Regions from separate parts of the Spirillospora sp. NPDC047279 genome, predicted to be linked through region 1. Evidence: riboswitches for the same ligand, from Rfam matches in the RefSeq annotation. Region 1 holds a riboswitch; each other region holds the start of a gene.
What was found. Region 1 has a riboswitch for cobalamin ahead of cobN (cobaltochelatase subunit CobN). Riboswitches for the same ligand answer to the same signal wherever they lie in the genome.

Region 1 (3,266 bases):
GTCCAGATCTGCGCCCGGACGGTCGGCAGCTTGGTGGGGTCGAGGTCGTTCACCGTCGCGTACTCGTCCAGCAGCTGCTCCAGCTTGGCCAGGTCGCCGTAGGTGTCGGCGCGCGCCATCGGCGGCACCAGGTGGTCCACCACGGTCGCGTGCCCGCGCCGCTTGGCCTGCGTGCCCTCGCCGGGGTCGTTCACGATGAACGGGTAGACCAGCGGCAGGTCGCCCAGCACGCCGTCCGGGGCGCACTCCCCCGACAAACCCAGGCCCTTGCCCGGCAGCCACTCCAGCGTGCCGTGCTTGCCCAGGTGGACGACCGCGTGCGCGCCGAACTCCTCGTCCAGCCAGCGGTAGGCGGCCAGGTAGTGGTGCGACGGCGGCAGATCCGGGTCGTGGTAGATCGCGATCGGGTTCTCGCCGAACCCGCGCGGCGGCTGGATCATCAGCACCACGTTGCCGAACCGCAACGACGCCAGCACGATCTCCTCGCCGTCCACGTACAGCTCGCCGGGCGGCTCGCCCCAGTGCCGCAGCACGCCGTCCCGGAACGGCTCGGGCAGCGCGCCCAGCCACTCCTTGTACGAGGCGAGCGGCACCCGCGCCGGCGCCTGCCGCAGCTGGTCCTCGGTGAGCCACTCCACGTCGTGCCCGCCGGCCGCGATCAGCGCGTGGATCAGCGCGTCGCCGGTGTCGGGGTCCTCCCAGAGGGTCCCGTCACCGCCCAGGTCGTACCCGGCCTCGGCCATCCTCCGGAGCGTCCGCACGGCCGACGTCGGCGTGTCGAGCCCGACCGCGTTGCCCACCCGGGAGTGCTTGGTGGGGTACGACGACAGGACCAGCGCGACCTTCTTCTCCGCGTTCGGCACGTGCCGCAGCCGCGCGTGCCGCACCGCGATGCCCGCGACCCGCGACGCCCGCTCGGGGTCGGCCACGTAGACCGGGATGCCGTCGCGGCCCTCCTCCTTGAACGAGAACGGCACCGAGATCAGCCGCCCGTCGAACTCGGGGATCGCCACCTGCATCGCCGCGTCCATCGGCGCCAGCGCCGCGTCCGACTCCTCCCAGGCCGCCCGCGACGACGTCAGGCACAACCCCTGGACGACCGGCACGTCCAGGGCGGCCAGCGCCCCCGCGTCCCAGGCGTCCTCGTCGCCGCCCGCGCTCGCCGCCGACGCCACCGCGCCGCCGGCCGCCAGCACCGTCGCCACCAGCGCGTCCGTGCCCTTCAGCAGCTCCATCAGCCCGGTGTCCGCGCCGCGCAGCGAGCCGCAGAAGACCGGCAGCGCGTTCGCCCCGTGCGCCTCGATCCGCTCGCACAGGGTGTCGACGAACGCCGTGTTGCCCGACAGCTGGTGCGCCCGGTAGAAGACGACCCCGACGGTCGGGCGCCCGTCCACCCGCGCGTACGACCCGTGCACCCCGTACGAGGGCATCGCGACCGGCGGCGCGAACCCCTCGCCCGTCAGGAGGACCGTGTCCGACAGGAACCGGGCCAGCTCGCGCAGGTTGGCGACGCCGCCCTCACGCAGGTAGTCCAGCGCCTCCGCGGCCACCCCGGCCGGAACGGTCGACAGCGCCATCAGCTCGGCGTCCGGGTCGGCCTCGCCGCCCAGGAACACCACCGGCAGGCCGCTCGCGCGCAGCCGGTCGACACCGTCCGGCCAGGTCTTGCGGCCGCCCAGCAACCTCACGACGACGAGGTCGGCGCCCTCGGCCAGCCGGTCGAGCCCGGCGGGCTCGACCCGGACGGGATTCGCGGTCGCATAACCGGCGTCGGCCGCCTTCGCGGCGAGGAGTTCGGTGTCGGCGGTGGACAGCAGCAGGGCACGCATCGGCAGACCTCCTCCGGGGTCTCCGCGCCCCGGCTAGGGGAAGAGGCAAGCGCCGGCCGGAAGTCTCCTGGCTCCCGGATCACCGCGGGCCCCCTGCCTTCCAGCCTCTCGGCCGTGGCATCGCGTGGAGGTCCGCTCCCCGGTCACAGTTGCGGGACAGCCCCGGACTTGACCCGAGCCGGACGGCCGGCTCGGACGCACCGGGTTCCTCCCTCGCCGTCGCGCGCCCAGTCTACGGCCGCTCGCCCCAGGGGCCCGGGGCCGCCCGTCCCGCGGGCTTCACCCCTCGGCCGGGGTGCGGGCGAGGGTGCCGGAGATGAGGGTGGCCATGGTGCGTTCGAGCTCGGTGGTGAAGTCGACGCGCATGACGGCCAGCGCCGGATCGGCCTCGTAGGCGGCGAGCACGCTGGGCGAAGGGCGGGCGTGGGCCCACAGGCCGCCGATGCAGGCGATGCCCATCGCGACCAGCCGCCAGGAGGCCTCTTCGTCCAGCTCCGGCACGTGCCGGCGGAACAGGGCGGCACCATCGCCGTCGCGGCCCACCCGGGCGGCTCCGACACCGAGCTCATGCGCAACTCGCCCACCCCCGTACGCCAGGTGTTCAACCTCTTCGCCGCGCGCTTCGGCCAGAGCGCGGCGCCTGACGGGTTCCGCGAGGTCAGGGGCCACCCGAAGCTCGTCGCGTCCAGCCGCCGGTCGCACGACGCCGCCCTCCAGCGCCGCCTGTGGGCCCTCTCCGAGGAGCTGACCGGCATCACGTTCCCCGTCTGACCGGCGCGGCCCGGTACGCCTGACCGGCGCGGGCCCGGTGTGTCCGACCGGCCTGGGCCCGGCGCCCCGCGGCACGCGGCACGCGGCACGCGGCACGCGGCACGCGGCACGCGGCACGCGGCACGCGGCACGCGGGTTGAGCTGGCGCGCTCCGGCGCGGCGCGGGCGGGCGTCTACGATCGCCAGACGTTCGCATACCGGGAGGGCCTGTGACGGCGGTGATGGCCGGCGTGTACCCCGCGCTGATCGTCGTACTGGTGGTGGCCGCCGTGGCCAAGGCGCGCGACGTCCGGGCGTTCGCCGCGATCGTGGACGGCTACCGGATCCTGCCGGGCCGCACGACCCTGGCGGCGGCGGTGACGATCGCCGCGGCGGAGGCGGCCGCCGCCCTCCTGCTGGCCTTTCCCGCCGTGCGCCTGTGGGGCGCGATGGCGGCGGCCCTGCTCTTCGCGGTGTTCCTGGCGGCGATGGCGTCGGTGCTGCGACGAGGCCTGCGGGTGGTGTGCGGCTGTTTCATGTCGGGCCGGCTGGTCGGGCGCCGGACGATGGCGCGCACGGGTCTGCTGCTGGTGTTCGCCGTCATGACGGCCGCCGCGCCGGCCGCCGCGTTCTCCGCCTGGCACCTGGTGACGTCGGCCTGCTGCGTCGGCCTGGTCGCCGCTGCGT
Region 2 (3,266 bases), on a different contig from region 1:
GTGTCGAACTCCTCCCCCCACAGGTCGGCGAGCTCGGGCGCCTCCTTGGGGTCGAACAGCGACCAGTCCGCGTCCGCCTCGACCCGGCGCATGAACTCGTCCGGGATCCAGTTGGCGAGGTTGAGGTTGTGGGTGCGCCGGGCCTCCTCGCCCGTGTTGTCGCGCAGTTCCAGGAACTCCTCGACGTCGGCGTGCCACGGCTCCAGGTAGACGCAGGCCGCGCCCTTGCGGCGGCCGCCCTGGTTGACGGCGGCGACGGACGAGTCGAGGGTGCGCAGCCACGGCACGATGCCGTTCGAGTGCCCGTTGGTGCCCCGGATCAGCGACCCGCGCGACCGCACCTTCGTCCACGAGATGCCGATGCCGCCCGCGTACTTGCTGAGCCGCGCCACCTGCGCGTACCGCTCGTAGATCGACTCCAGCTCGTCGCGCGGCGAGTCGAGCAGGAAGCACGACGACAGCTGCGGGCGGCGGGCGCCGGAGTTGAACAGCGTCGGCGAGCTCGGCAGGTACGACAGCGTGCTGAGCAGCGCGTACAGCTCGGCCGCGTCCTCCACGGCGCCGGTGCCGTCCGAGGGGGGACGACCCTCCGCACCCCCCGGCGCGACCTCGTCGCGATAGGAGAGCCCGCACGCGACGCGCAGCATGAAGTACTGCGGGCGTTCCAGGACGCGCCGCGTGCGCGGGTGCCGCAGCAGGTAGCGGTCATAGACCGTGCGCAGCCCGAAGTACTCGAAGCGGTCGTCGGCGGCCTCGTCGACCAGGTCGTCGAGCGCCGCGGCGTTGGCCGCGACGAACGCCGCGGTCGCGTCGTTCAGCAGGCCCTCGGCGTGCGCGGTGGCCACGGACGCGGAGAACGTGCGCACGCCCTCGGCGGCGGCCTCGTCGGCGATGTGGGCGCTCAGCAGCCGCGCCGCGACCTTGGAGTAGGCGGGCTCGACGGCCACCAGGGCCGCCGCCTCGCCGATCGCCAGCTCCCGCAACCCGGCGGCGTCGACACCGTCGCCCGACCGCACGGCGGACAGGACGCGGCGCGGGTCGACGTCGGCCAGTCCGGTACAGGCGCGCGCGACCTCGGTCTCGATGGAGGATCGGGTCGGCGGTGGCGCGATCAGCTCTTGTGTCACGTGCTCTCTTCCCTCGCGAGCTCGGCCTCCCGAGGGGGCGCACGCGAACAGGAGAGCACGGCACGACGCCGTGACCTGCCCAGCGACCCTCCCACGAGGCCAGTGGACTGTCTCGAACCGGGGAGGCGACCCCCGGGCCCCCGAAGGGGCGACAGGCGTCCTCGCTGCGCTCCGGCGCCTGTCTTCTCCGTGCGGGCAGGTCTTCGGACTCGCGGGCGACGCACCTTTGCAAGGTGCGGCCTACTGGCCGTCGCTTCCCGGCCCGTCTCGACGGGCCAGTGCTCTGTGACGGCGGTCGTTCCCGCTCACCGCTGCGGGGCAGTCCCGGAATTGGCCGGCCGATCTGCATCGGCACGGCCGCACCGGGTTCCCTCTTACGACGCCCCCGCCGACCGGGTGGGCCGCCGCGAGATCACGGGGACTCGGCGTGATCTCGCCGCGGTCCACCCCCACGGCGGGGGCGAACCAGCACGGGCAAGACCCTACATGTTGGTTACGACCATTGCCGCCAGCCCTACATGTTGGGCGTGTCACAGACCACGCCGCGCACCTGCCACGTACGCGCCGCGCCGGAATCGACACGCGGAATCGACACGGGGTGGGGGCATATCGGTCACCGGGACGAGATGGGAGGATGACCCCGCCATGTCCCCAGCCATATCCCCAGCCCCGCCCGCAGGCGGGCCGCGGCCGTACTTCCGCGTCGCCCGGGCGGTGCTCTTCGCCACCGTCTGCATGACGCTGGCCACGGCCGGGCACTCGCTGGTGTCGCCGTCCGCCGTCCCGGCGTGGGCGATCATCGTGGGCTTCGCCGGGGTGCTGGTCGTGGCGGGGGCGCTGGCCGGGCACGAACGGTCACTGCCCACGATCCTGGGCGGGCTGCTCGGCGGCCAGTTCGTCCTGCACAGCCTGTTCGCGAACGCGGCGGGCCCGGCCGAGCACCACGCCGCGGCGGGGACGCCCGTCCCGATGCCCGGGCACGGTTCCGGTACGGGGATGACGCTCGCGCACGTGGCGGCCGCCCTGCTCGCGGCCTGGTGGCTGCGCCGCGGCGAACGTGCCGCCTGGTCGCTGACCCGGCGCCTGGCCGCCAAGGTCGAACGGCCCGTCCGCGACCTGCTGGCCGTCCTGCTCGCCGCCGCCGAACCTCCTCCAGTCCCCGTGCGTACCCCTGTCGTGCGGGTGCGGGCCGTCACCGGCGCCACCGGCAGGGTGTTGCGGCACGAGGTCGTACGACGTGGACCTCCGTCCCGTTCGAGGGCGCTCGCGCACAGCTGAGCGCCGGACGTCACCGGACGCCGCCCCCGGCGTTCCGGCTCTTCCTCACCCCCTCGAACGACTCCCTCGAACGGAGATCTCGCATGTCCGCGTACTCGACGCTGAACGTCCGCAGGCTCGCCGCCGTCACCGGCCTCACCCTCGTCTCGGTCGTGGGCCTCGCCACCGCCGCATCCGCGCACGTCACCGTCAACCCCAAGGAGGCCGTGCAGGGCTCCTACGCCAAGGTGTCCTTCCGGGTGCCGAACGAACGTGACGACGCCGGGACCACCAAGCTCCAGGTCGACCTTCCGATGGACCACCCGCTCGCGTCGGTCTCGGTGCGGCCGGTGCCCGGCTGGTCGGTCAAGGTGGAGAAGTCCAAGCTCACGACCCCGATCAAGGCGCACGGCGCCGAGATCACCCAGGCCGTCTCGCGGATCACCTGGTCCGGCGGCACGATCGAGCCGGGGCAGTTCCAGGAGTTCGACGTCTCGATGGGGCAACTGCCCGACGACACCGACCGGCTGGTGTTCAAGGCGACCCAGACGTACTCGGGCGGCGAGGTCGTCAAGTGGGACCAGGAGCCCAAGGACGGGCAGGAGGAGCCGGAGCACCCCGCTCCGGTCCTCAAGCTGACCAAGGCCGCGGCGGCGACCGGCGCGGGCGCGTCGGGCGCGCCGACGGTCACGACGGTGTCGGCCACCGGCGCCAAGGCCGGGAGCGCCGACGACGGCACCGCCCGCCTGCTCGGCGGGCTGGGCCTGGCGGCCGGCGTCGTCGGCATCGCGGTCGGCGGATTCGGCATCGCGCGCGGAAGGAGCAAGGCATGACGGTCTTCTCGCGGATCGGGGCGGCCACTCTGTCTGCCACCCTGTCTGC
Region 3 (3,266 bases), on a different contig from region 1:
CGGCCTGCCCACCAGCTGAGGCTCGCGCGGCAGACGAGACCCGCGCGGCTGAGGCTCTGCGCGGCGTCTGACGACCCGCGCGGCCAGACTCACCGCGACCGCCGTGGCCGGATGACCGGCCGCGGCGGTCGCGCGTTACGTTGGAGTCCGCCCGGGAGCGGGAGCGGCGAACGAGCGGAGGGAGAGGCGTGACGATCGCGGTCACCGGCGCGCTGCGCGAGGCGGCGAAGCTCGGCCCCTACTTCTCGATCGTCACCGATCCCGACGAGGAGGCCGACCCGACCTGGCGGCCGCTGCCGGAGAAGGATCCCGAACGCCTGCTCGGCCTGGTCGACGCCTACGCCGAACGGCTCGGCACCGGCGAACGCCGGGTCGCCGCGTCGATCCTCTTCCAGGGGCTGGCGTCCCGGCTCTGGTCGCCGGCGGTCGCCGCGGCCGCCCTGGGCGCCGTGCCGGACCTGTCGAGCCTGCACTGGCGCTGGGCGCCGGGGGCGCCGGTCGCCCTGTGGCTGGCCGCCCCGTCGAGCCTGCCCGGCGACCCGGCGGACGCCCTGCACGGCACGGTCGTACGGGGCCAGCTGATGCCGCTCAGGGAGACGATGCTCCAGACCGTGGGGCTGGCGGACGGGCTGCTGTGGGGCAACGCCGCGTCGGCCCTGGCCGGAACGCTCCGCGCGGGAACGCTCCGGCCGGACCTGGCCACACCGCTGCGCGCCCTCGTCCGCGACCTGTTCGCCCGTGCCCCGCTCGCGGGCACGGGCACGTTCGAACAGGGGCGCGGCTTCGTGCGGCGCAGCTGCTGCCTCTACTACCGGGTGCCGCCCGGCGGCGAGATGTGCGGCGACTGCGCGCTGCTGCCCCGCTGACCGGTGGCTATCCCTGGACGGGCTCGGCTTTCGAGCCCGGGGCCGGAGCGGACGGCGCCGCCCGCCGGAAGGCCCGTTCGGTCAGGGCGCCGAACAGCAGCCCCAGCGTCGACCACAACACCACCTGGATGCCCAGCGAGGCGACGCGGAAGTCCCAGAGCACCGTGGCCGGGAACCCGTCCGCCACCGCGTCGGGCTCGGGCGTGAGGCGGTAGACGAGCGCGACGACGACGGCGAAGCCGACCGCCGCGACGATCGTCGCGTTCCACGGGCCCAGCCGCGGCAGCAGGCGCCGCTGGACGATCACGGCGGCCGCCGTCGCGAGCAGGCCGAGCGCGACCATGCCGAAGTAGATCGCGGTGCGCTCGCCGATGGTCTCGGGGTCGCCGACAGCCGGGGGAGTGGGCGGGTACTTGAGGAACGGCACGACCACGACCGCCGTGAAGCCGCCGACGGCGACCAGGGCGGCCGTCGCGCGGGCGCCGAGCGCGCCGAGCCGGCCGTACGCGAACGCGAACGCGATGGCGAAGAGCCCGCCGACCGCGACGCCGTAGACCACCATGGCCGTGATCAGGCCGGTGGTCTTCTGGACGGTGCGGCTGACGACCTCGGGCTCCTCGGCCGCCGCGCCGGCGTGGTCGTGGGCCGCGCCGGCCTCCTCGAAGGCGATGGCGTGGCCGACCTGCGGTTCACCGTAGATCCAGGCGATCAGGAGGGCGAGCGCCGCCGCCGCGACGCCGACGAGCATGCCGCGGATGAGAAGTGAGCGCATCATCAGTGGCAGGGGAACCCGAGCAGGTGACGGCCGTCGTGCGTGAACTCGTGCACCCAGGTGCCGCCGAAGAGCGAGGTCGCGCCCTGTTCGGCGCCCACGAAGTAGATGAGCACGAGCGCCAGGACCAGGGCGAAGACCGCCCAGGGCAGGATCTTGCGGACGGGGACGCGCAGCGGTACGGGCTGCTCCGGTGCCTGCGACGACGGCACGGCTGACTGGGCCATGGGGTCTCCTCACGGGGTGCACTCGCCCCGGTGACGGGAGGACGACAGGTCAGTTCCTGACTCCCGGGGCCCTGACGGGAGGGCCCCGGACACAGTGGCGGGACCGTCCTGGAGTCGCACCAGGTTCCTGCGCACTGTCGCCTCGTTTGTGAACTTGTCGGGGAGAGCGTCCCCTTTGCCGAGGCGCACCGTCAAGTCGGCGGAGGGTGACAAAGACCCAGCCCCGGAACGATCAGGGCGGCCGCGGCCGGCGCGGGACGTGGGGGAGGGCCGAGACGGCCATCTCGGATCGTGAGACCGATGCTCACGAACTGAGACGTTGCGGTAGAGTGCGCGCATGGTTTCCCGCAACGTCCGTCTGGCCGTGATCGCCGGTGACGGGATCGGCCCCGAGGTCGTCGCCGAGGGGCTCAAGGTCCTCGAGGCCGTCGCCCCCTCGTCCGGCCTCACCTTCGAGCAGACCCCGTACGACCTCGGCGCCGCCCGCTGGCACCGGACCGGCGAGGTGCTGCCCGACTCGGTGCTCGACGAACTGCGCGGCCAGGACGCCATTCTGCTCGGCGCCATCGGCGACCCGACCGTCCCCAGCGGCACGCTGGAGCGCGGGCTGCTGCTGCGCATGCGGTTCGAGCTCGACCAGTACGTCAACCTGCGGCCGGTCAAGCTGCTGCCCGGGGCCTCCACCCCGCTGGCCGACGTGCAGCCCGAGGACATCGACATGGTCGTCGTCCGCGAGGGCACCGAGGGCCCGTACGCGGGCGTCGGAGGCGTGCTCCGCAAGGGCACCCCGCACGAGGTCGCCACCCAGGAGAGCGTCAACACCGCCCTCGGCGTCGAGCGGATCATCCGCTACGCGTTCGAGCAGGCCGCGGCCCGCCCGCGCAAGAAGCTGACGCTGGTCCACAAGGACAACGTGCTGACCTTCGCCGCCGGGCTCTACCAGCGTTACCTCAAGGAGCTCTCCGCCGAGTTCCCGCAGGTCGAGGTCGACTACAGCCACGTCGACGCGGCCACCATGTTCTTCGTCAACCAGCCGCGGCGCTACGACGTGATCGTCACCGACAACCTGTTCGGCGACATCATCACCGACCTCGGCGCCGCGGTGGCCGGCGGCATCGGGCTCGCCGCCTCCGGCAACATCAACCCCACCGGCGCGGCGCCGTCGATGTTCGAGCCGGTGCACGGCAGCGCCCCCGACATCGCGGGCCAGGGCAAGGCCGACCCGACCGCTACGATCCTGTCCGTCGTCATGCTGCTGGACCACCTGGCCACGATCGAGCCCGGTGCGGCCGAGGCCGCGCGGCGCGTCGAGCAGGCCGTCGCCGACGACCTGCTGGAGCGTCCGGGCCTGGGTGCGCGGTCCACGGCGCAGGTCGGCGACGCGATCGCGAAGCGAGTATC

Region 2: linked by a shared signal. The riboswitch ahead of ABZ810_RS06355 (ribonucleoside-diphosphate reductase subunit alpha) and the one ahead of cobN (cobaltochelatase subunit CobN) in region 1 are both predicted to bind cobalamin.
Region 3: linked by a shared signal. The riboswitch ahead of ABZ810_RS10615 (CbtB domain-containing protein) and the one ahead of cobN (cobaltochelatase subunit CobN) in region 1 are both predicted to bind cobalamin.

Annotation. Positions count from the first base shown of each region.
Region 1 is NZ_JBEYUA010000011.1:82,447-85,712, reverse strand. Features, by position in the region: gene cobN (cobaltochelatase subunit CobN) at 1-1,829, opposite strand, end outside; cobalamin riboswitch at 1,891-2,039, opposite strand; gene ABZ810_RS27470 (hypothetical protein) at 2,109-2,330, opposite strand; gene ABZ810_RS27465 (hypothetical protein) at 2,331-2,600, shown strand; gene ABZ810_RS27460 (MauE/DoxX family redox-associated membrane protein) at 2,810-3,266, shown strand, end outside.
Region 2 is NZ_JBEYUA010000002.1:464,455-467,720, forward strand. Features, by position in the region: gene ABZ810_RS06355 (ribonucleoside-diphosphate reductase subunit alpha) at 1-1,127, opposite strand, end outside; cobalamin riboswitch at 1,325-1,504, opposite strand; gene ABZ810_RS06360 (hypothetical protein) at 1,773-2,405, shown strand; gene ABZ810_RS06365 (YcnI family protein) at 2,489-3,217, shown strand; gene ABZ810_RS06370 (copper resistance CopC family protein) at 3,214-3,266, shown strand, end outside.
Region 3 is NZ_JBEYUA010000004.1:64,723-67,988, forward strand. Features, by position in the region: gene ABZ810_RS10600 (hypothetical protein) at 1-19, shown strand, start outside; gene ABZ810_RS10605 ((2Fe-2S)-binding protein) at 189-866, shown strand; gene ABZ810_RS10610 (CbtA family protein) at 874-1,641, opposite strand; gene ABZ810_RS10615 (CbtB domain-containing protein) at 1,641-1,865, opposite strand; cobalamin riboswitch at 1,895-2,038, opposite strand; gene ABZ810_RS10620 (3-isopropylmalate dehydrogenase) at 2,203-3,266, shown strand, end outside.